2 regions of the Rhizobium sp. 10N414 genome follow, and region 1 is predicted to be linked to the other one. Evidence: riboswitches for the same ligand, from Rfam matches in the RefSeq annotation. Region 1 holds a riboswitch; the other holds the start of a gene.

What was found. A riboswitch is a leader RNA that binds a small molecule or an ion and turns the genes downstream of it on or off. The one in region 1 is predicted to bind thiamine pyrophosphate.
Region 2: linked by a shared signal. The riboswitch ahead of thiM (hydroxyethylthiazole kinase) and the one ahead of thiB (thiamine ABC transporter substrate binding subunit) in region 1 are both predicted to bind thiamine pyrophosphate.

What each region holds. Positions count from the first base shown of each region.
Region 1 is NZ_JBFTIN010000010.1:121,747-125,955, forward strand. It holds gene thiP (thiamine/thiamine pyrophosphate ABC transporter permease ThiP) at 1-1,190, opposite strand, end outside; gene thiB (thiamine ABC transporter substrate binding subunit) at 1,190-2,218, opposite strand; TPP riboswitch at 2,263-2,373, opposite strand; gene AC1DE4_RS12245 (MDR family MFS transporter) at 2,434-3,966, opposite strand; gene AC1DE4_RS12250 (MarR family winged helix-turn-helix transcriptional regulator) at 4,086-4,209, shown strand, end outside.
Region 2 is NZ_JBFTIN010000027.1:78,634-82,842, reverse strand. It holds partial or broken gene AC1DE4_RS21975 (alpha/beta hydrolase) at 1-181, opposite strand, end outside; TPP riboswitch at 1,266-1,360, shown strand; gene thiM (hydroxyethylthiazole kinase) at 1,409-2,212, shown strand; gene thiE (thiamine phosphate synthase) at 2,209-2,844, shown strand; gene thiD (bifunctional hydroxymethylpyrimidine kinase/phosphomethylpyrimidine kinase) at 2,841-3,662, shown strand; gene AC1DE4_RS21955 (3-oxoacyl-ACP reductase) at 3,659-4,209, shown strand, end outside.

The DNA of each region.
Region 1 (4,209 bases):
AACCAACCGGTCGCAAGGACGATTGGCGGCACGAGCAACACCAGCGACGACGCGCCGCCCATGGCGGCAAAAAGAAGCCTCCTGCCGAAGGTCCCTGAACCCCGGAGAAGCGCCGCGCGGCGCGCGCTCACCAACGTCATCGAAATCAGCAAAGCGAGAGCCGCCGCGGAGATCGAGATAGCCAGGCTGGTCGCAGCCGATTGCCAGAAGATGGGCTCGCGCAAGAGCTTCATCAGATCGGACCGCAGGCCGGCCAGGACCACAGACATTAAAGGGAGCGCTAGAAACAGCGTGGCAAGCAGCAGGACGCCACCATCCGCAAGCCGCGCGCCCGGTAGTCGCCCATCCGGACGCCCGACAGGCTTGCCAACTGTCATCCCTTCGTCCTCGGGAGCGGGGAGAAGCGACAGGGCTCCGAGGATCATTGATGTAAGTACGATCTGAAGCAGGGAAAGCGTAACGGCCCGGCCAGGGTCGAAATCGAAGCGCAGGGACTGATAGATGGCAACCTCGACCGTCGTTGCCGCAGGGCCACCACCCAACATCAGCACAAGCGTGAAGCTCGTGGCGCACAGCATGAAAATCAGGCCGGCGATACCGGGGACGACCGAGCGCAGGACCGGCCATTCGATGAAGCGAAAAGTCGAGCCGGAGCGCATGCCCAAGCCACTCGCCATCAGCCAATATTCCGATGGCACACGGTCCAGTGCGGCCAGCATCAGGCGGGCCGCCAGTGGCATGTTGAAGAAGACATGCGCCAGCAGGATCCCCGAGAGCCCGTATATGCTGACCGGTTCCGCCAGGCCGAACTTAAGCAGCGCCGAGTTCATGATGCCCTGCCGCCCCCAGATACCGATCAATCCGAGCGCCCCAATCAGAACCGGAAGCCCCATCGGCACGGCCATCAGCCTGATAATCCAGATACGGCCGGGGAAATGCCGTTGACGCGCCAGGGCTTGCGCGACCGGAATGGCAAAAACGATGGAGAGCGCGGTGGAGAGCACGGCCTGCAACAGCGTGAAACGCAATATCCGCAGGATGTACGGTTCAAACACGGTCGCAAGAATCGACGAACCGCCGCTCGAGAGAAGCAAAGCAAGGACCGCAAGGCCGACGAAAGCGATAATGCCGGCGAGGCTCGCGGCCCCGCCCAGCATCGCCCGTCGCATCTCTGCCTTGGTCAAAAGCATCAGTTCATGCTCATGGCAGCCAGCCACTCGTCGATCCAGGCTTTGCGATTCTCGGCAACTTCGTCAGAGCTCATCAGAAAGGTCTTTGATGGCTTCACGAGCTTGCCGAACGCATCCGGCAGCGGTTGCGATGTCGCGGAAACCGGCATCATCCAGTTGTTGGTCGGAATGGTGTCCTGGAAGCCCGGCGTCACCATGAATTTCAGGAAATCGCGCGCAAGTTCCTTGTCAGGCGCATTCTTCAGCAGTCCGGCCACTTCGATCTGTATGTAATGGCCCTCTGAAAATGCAGCGGCCTGGTAGCGGTCCGTATTCTCCGCGACCATGTGATAGGCAGGCGATGTCGTGTAGGAAAGCACCATCGGTACTTCCCCCTTGGTGAACAGCCCATAGGCCTCTGACCAACCGGGCGTTACCGTCAAAACCCGCTTCTTGAGTTTTGCCCAGGCCTCCGGCGCCTTGTCGCCGTAGACGGATTTTACCCACAACAGGAGACCGAGCCCGGGCGTCGAGGTGCGCGGGTCCTCGATGACGATCTTCTGCGAAGGGTCGCCTTCGACTAGGTCCTTCATGCTTTGCGGCGGGTTCTTGATCGTCTGGGTATCGTAGATGACGGCGAAGTGGCCATAGTCGTACGGCACGAATACATCGTCCTTGTAGTCGCCCGGCACCTTGAGCCCGCCGACATCGATACCGCTCGCATCGAACAGGCCGGTCGCCTTCGCTTCCGTGGTCAGGTTCGTATCCAAGCCAAGCACGATATCTGCCTTCGTGCCGGCGCCTTCGAGCTTAAGACGCGACAACAGTGCCACGCCATCCGCCACGCTGACGAAATTGACATTGCAGCCGCAGGTCTTCTCGAACGCTTCCTTGACCTTCGGCCCCGGACCCCATTCGGATATGAAGCTTTCATAAGTGTAGACGGTAAGCGTCTTGTCTGCCGCCTGCGCGCCGGCGCCGGTCAGGGTTGCAGTCGCGATGAAGATCGTGGCAAGCAACGAACGGCTCGGGAATTTGAATTTGAACATGGCACCTCTCCTCTGGTTTGCTTGAAGGGGAAAAGGGCGGTGCCAGATGTCACGCGTCTAATCCCTCCGCCGGTGTTAGCCGGATCAGGTTCCGCGGGTTGGCTTTCAGCCTCTCAGCCGCGTGCCTGATGGCACGGGCACCCCGTTAGAGCGCTTGAGATGTATCGCCACGCTAGGCGTCTTGCAAGGGGCGGCCCTTGGGCCGCCATTGGCATTTACTCGGCGGCTTCGGCACTTGCCGCCGGTCGCACCTCTACCACGCGTGGCAACTGCGTGGGTTTCAGCATCAAGGCAGCACAAAGGCCGATGAGAGCGATCGCGCACGAAGCGATGAAAAGCGGCGTGAACGCATTGGCATAGACGTCGGCGACGGCCTGCCGCACCTGCTCCGGCAACGCCGCGAGCATCTTTGGCGTCAGCTGCTCGATATCGGTCACGCCGGGAATGGAGAGTCCGGTCTTACCGAGCTGCGAGCCGATGATCGCACCATAAATGGAGATGGCAATCGATGCACCGCCCATGCGTGACAGCGTCACTGATCCCGTTGCGGCGCCGACGTCGCGCGCCGGAGCGGCATTCTGGACGCCGATGACCGGGACCTGCTGTGCTAGGCCGACGCCGAAGCCGTGGAGAGCCATCACCGCCCCGATCACCATGACCGGTGTTCCGACATGAACCTGAGTGAGCAGCACAAACGCGATGGCACTGCAGGTCAGGCTTGCGATCGCGAACGGCTTGTAGCGCCCGGTGATGGAGATGATGCGGCCCGCAGAGAGCGACCCGCAGACGATGCCGCCGGTCAGAAGAATGAAGAAGGCCCCGGCCGCGGACGGCGAAAGGCCGGTCGTCGTCTGCAGGAACAATGCGAAATAATTGACCATGCCGATGCCGATCGCGCCACTCATGATTGACATGATGAGCAGCAGGCTGAATGTCGAATTGCGAAACAGCGACAGGGGAACGATCGGCTCCGCGGCGCGACACTCGACGAAGATCCAACCGATCGCCGCCGCTACACCGAGCGCCATGATCGCCAGGCTTTGAGGAGCGACAAGCGAGCCGAAAACCTGAGAGCCATCGGCGGCGAGAACGATGCTTGCCGTCGTCAAGGCGAGCAGCAGGGCGCCGGCGTAATCGATCTTCGGACGGCGGTTGGGCTTCCGGTAGGGCAGCATCAAAGCCAGACCGACAAGGACGACGAAACCGATCGGAACATTGACGAGGAAGATCGAGCGCCAGCCGAAAAGATCGCTCATTGCCCCGCCAAGGACGGGTCCGATAGCGCCCGAGGCCATCAGAACGAGGCTGGAATAGCTCTGGTACCGCGCCCGTTCGCGCGGCTCGAAGAGGTCCGCGTTGACGGCGAAGATCGAGACCATGATCCCGCCTCCGCCAAGTCCCTGCAGCACGCGGGCCGCAATCAGCGTGTTCATGGATACCGCCAGTCCGCAGACGGCGGAACCGACCGTGAAGATCATGATCGCGGCCATCATTACATACTTGCGGCCGAAGAGATCACCGAGCTTGCCATAGAGCGGCATCACCGCGCTCACGGCGAGAAGATAGGCGGAGCCGACCCAGCTGAACCGCTCGAGGTGGCCGAACTCGCCGACGATCGTCGGCAAAGCCGTTGCGACGATCTGGTTGTCGAGTGTCGCCATGAACATGGCCGCCATCAGGAAAAGGAAGAGGATGAACCGCCGGCGGTGATCCGTCACAAGCGGCGCCGCGGCAATTTGAGTATCCATGAAGCGTCGTTCCATATTGGGGAGTGGCTTATTTATGTGCTGTTAGCATATATTTGTCAATGTCACTTGATTGACAATGGCATATTTTCAATTGACGCCTGAGATGCTATGTTTCCGCAATGAACGAGAGCTTGACGAATCTGACCGATACTGACGCCGAGACGCACGAGCCGGACATCCTGCGCATTGGGCAAAGCATGACCCGTATGCGTCTCATGACCGGGCGGAGACTGATCGGTCGGC
Region 2 (4,209 bases), on a different contig from region 1:
GGACTGTGCCTGTGGCCCGTTTCGCCGGAATGGAGACGTCAACCGCCGTCAGGTAGGGCTTCGGGCTGCGTTCGCCGGTGAAGAGTGTCGCCGGGTCGCCGGAAGGTTCGCGCGTGGTTGCGACCAGCATGCTGACCTTTGAGGTATTCTGCGTTGCCGCTGATAGCGCAACAGGGGCCATGACGCCGCTTGGATGACCGCAGCTGGCAAGAACTGCCGCGACGAGCAAAGGTGCAAGTGTCCGAACAGTACGGGCAGCAATCACGTTCCGGTTCCCTCATTGAAACGCAAGCACCTTACGGTGGCCGGGCCTTGGTGACGTACTCTCACAGAAACGACGCGGATGTTACGTGCAATTCGCGCCCATGCCCTAGGGCAGGACGAACGATCTACGACAAGCTCAATTCGGGGTCTGGAGCCGTCTATCCATCTCGAACTACGCCTTCGGCTTCCGCAGCTTCACTGCCACACAATGCTTGTTTCCGGCATCCCAAACGCTGTCGGTCCTGCAGACCGGCTGCTTGGGCGAGCAGGACTTTCCCGCCAACGTGGATTTCAAGCTGCGAGTGCACAGGCACCTCCCTTTTTCCCAACCCCAGTTTTCGGGACAACTGACGCAGCGCTTTGTCTTCGGGTCAACGAACCGGCCGGCCCCACAGGAACAGGTCGAGCGCTTGGCATCCCACGACGCCCCCGCGGCGCACGCGACGCAAGTTTTCCTTCTCGAATCCCAGTTTTTCCCATCTGGACAAGTTCCACTCGAATTGACCGCATTGCCGGGAGCCTGCGCCGAAGGGAGCTTTTGTGGCTCGATCGCCTGCTGGCCTGGACAAGTGAGCTTCTGATCGCACTGCAGGGAGCAGCCGACAACCCCGCGAGACCGGTTGACCGGCGTGTCTGGATATTCAAAGGGACAGGGCATCTGCTGCGCGCCTGCTGTCCATCCGAACAGCAAGACCAAAGCGAAGAGAAGAAGACGACATCCCAACATTTCAGAACACTAGGCCCCGGCATATGATCTGTCCAGCTTGTCACAGGCGCGACCCTGGACCTGCGCACGGGAGTTCGCATGACCAGCAGCTGGGAGCGGATCCAATGGCCCGGCGTATCGATCGGATCTCATTTCCGTGCCGGAGCCGGAGCCCGATGACGTCGAGGTCGACGCCGCGCGCCTCCTCCAGGGCGTTTCCCGGCATCGCCGGGTTCACCTGGCGATATATCCATTTTTTGGATGACAGGCGCGTTCTTCTCTGCGAGAAGAAGGCAATGAGAGACAGGGGCGCCCTCGAAGATGGGCTGAGAAGTACCCTTTGAACCTGAACCGGATAATGCCGGCGGAGGGAGTCGCTCGGGACGTTTCGCCTCCTGCGTCAGTCCCCGCGCCTTTCTCCCCATCGAAAGGCGCACCATGCAAGATCAGACCTTACCGGGAATACTGCTGAGCGAGTTGCGCGCGCAACCGCCGCTCGTGCACTGCATCACCAACTTCGTTGCCATGAACATCGCAGCCAATGTGCTTCTGGCCGCCGGCGCGTCTCCCGCCATGGTGCATGCGGAAGAAGAGGCTGGCGAGTTTGCGGCGATCGCAGGCGCACTGACAATCAACATCGGCACACTGTCGCCATCCTGGTTGCGCGGCATGGAGGCGGCAGCCCTCGCCGCCAGCCAGTCCGGCAAGCCATGGGTCCTCGATCCGGTCGCCCATTATGCCACCGGCTTCCGCCGGGCAGCCGTTGATCGGCTGCTGGAGCTCGGTCCGACGGTCATTCGCGGCAACGCCTCCGAGATCATCGCCCTTGCCGGTGGCGAAAGCCGGGGCCAGGGGGTGGACAGTCGTGACGGGGTCGAACAGGCCGAGGAATCCGCCCGGCTGCTTGCCAGGACACACGGTGCAACGGTCGCGGTAACCGGCGTCGTCGATTTCGTCACCGACGGTGAACGAGCTGCCTGGATTGAAGGCGGGTCGGCCTTGATGCCTAAGGTGACCGCGCTCGGTTGCGCACTGACCTGCCTCGTCGGAGCATTCACGGCGATCCGCCCTGCCGCACCGTTCGAGGCAACGGTTGCAGCGCTTACGACCTTTGCTGTTGCCGGCGAGATGGCAGCCAGCAGGGCAGAAGGCCCGGGTTCGTTTTCTCCGGCGTTTCTCGATGCGCTTGCAGCGCTTGACGCCCCGCTCCTCGATCGCCATGCGAGGGTGCGTTCCGCATGAGGACCATCGACCTTTCCCTTTATCTTGTCCTCGATCCCGGTCTTTGTGCCGGCTTCGGCATGGTGGAGACCGCGCGGGCGGCTGTTGCTGGCGGAGCGACGGTTGTCCAGCTGCGCGACAAGCAAGCCGATACAGCCCTGATGATCGAAACAGGTCGGGCGCTCAAGGTGGCTTTGTCTGGCACCGGTGCCTTGCTCATCGTCAACGATGACGTGGAGGCTGCCGTCGCAATTGGTGCTGACGGTCTGCACATCGGGCAAGAGGACATGGATGCGCCAACTGCCCGCGCGCGGATTGGAGACGATATGATCCTTGGCCTCTCCGTTGAGACCGAGGCGCTGGCCGCGGGGGTCGATGCGGCAATCGTCGACTACGCGGGTATCGGCCCGGTCTTTGCGACATCAACGAAGGCGGATCACAAGGAGCCGACCGGTTTCGCTGGCCTTGCTCGCCTCGTGCGCGTCTGCCCCGTTCCCGCAGTCGCAATCGGCGGGCTGAAGGCGGCTCATGTCGGGGATGTCTTTGCTGCTGGGGCTGACGGTCTTGCCGTCGTCTCTGCGATATGCGGCACGCGTGACCCTGAGGCGGCGGCTCGCGAGATCGCGGAAAACATCAGAAAGGTTCACCGATGATCCGAAACGTTCTCTCCATTGCCGGATCCGATCCTTCTGGCGGCGCCGGAATCCAGGCGGACCTGAAGGCCTTCTCTGCCCGCGGTGTCTACGGCATGGCGGTGCTGACCGCGCTGACGGCGCAAAACACACAGGGCGTTTGCGGGGTCCATCTGGTTCCGGCTGCCTTCGTCGCCGACCAGATCAAGGCAGTGTTTGCCGATGTCCGTGTTGATGCAATCAAGATCGGCATGATTGCCAATGCCGAAATCGCCAACGCTGTCGCCGATGCGATCGAACCCCACAAGGGCATTCCGGTCGTTCTTGATCCTGTCATGGTCGCCAAGGGCGGGGCTAGCCTCCTCGATCGGTCTGCGGTCGACGTCCTCACCCGGCGGCTGCTGCCGCTTGCGACGCTGCTTACTCCCAATCTTCCGGAAGCGGCAGCACTCCTGCATGGACCGACGGCCGATACCCGCGCGGACATGGCTGAGCAGGCGCAAAGCCTGCGTGCTCTTGGCCCGGAGGCGGTGCTGGTCAAGGGCGGTCATCTGCCAAGCCAGGAGAGCCCTGATGTCCTGGCGACAGCCACGGGGGTGAGCTGGTTCGAGGCGCTCCGGGTACCGACTTCGAACACGCATGGCACCGGCTGCACGCTATCGAGCGCGCTTGCCGCCGAGCTCGCGAAGGGGGCGACGCTGCCCGAGGCAGTGGCGGATGCGAAAAGCTACCTCGCCCATGCCGTCGCGCAGGCGGATACGCTTTCTGTCGGTTCCGGGCACGGGCCGGTTCAGCATTTTCATGAGCTTTGGAAGTTGAAAGAAGGACATTCGAGATGAGTTTGGCGATCAGCGAACAGACCGTCATCATCACCGGGGCCGGGCGTGGCCTGGGCGCCGCCATCGCTGCTGCCTTTGCCCGCCAAGGCGCGAAGGTCGCAATCAACTACCGCAACAGCCGCATCGAGGCCGAGGCGCTTGCCGCGTCGTTGGGTGATCGTGCCCGAGCCTTCCAGGCGGATGTCCGCGACAGCGAGGCCGTCAAGCGCATGGTGGCCGAGGTCAAGGATACACTCGGTGCGCCGACGACAGTCGTGCACAATGCCCTGACCGACTTCAGCTTCAACGGAGACGCCCGATCGAAGCTCGACCAATTGACCTGGGGTGAAATGACATCACAGCTCGATACGGCCGTGAAGGGGGCGCTGAACCTGATCCAGGCCGCCCGCCCGGACATGGCCACTGCCGGTTTTGGGCGGATCATCACGATCGGCACCAATCTCTTCCAGAACCCGGTGGTGCCCTACCATGACTACACGGCTGCCAAGGGTGCGCTTCTGTCCTTGACCCGCACGGCGGCCGCAGAGCTGGGCCCATCAGGCATTAC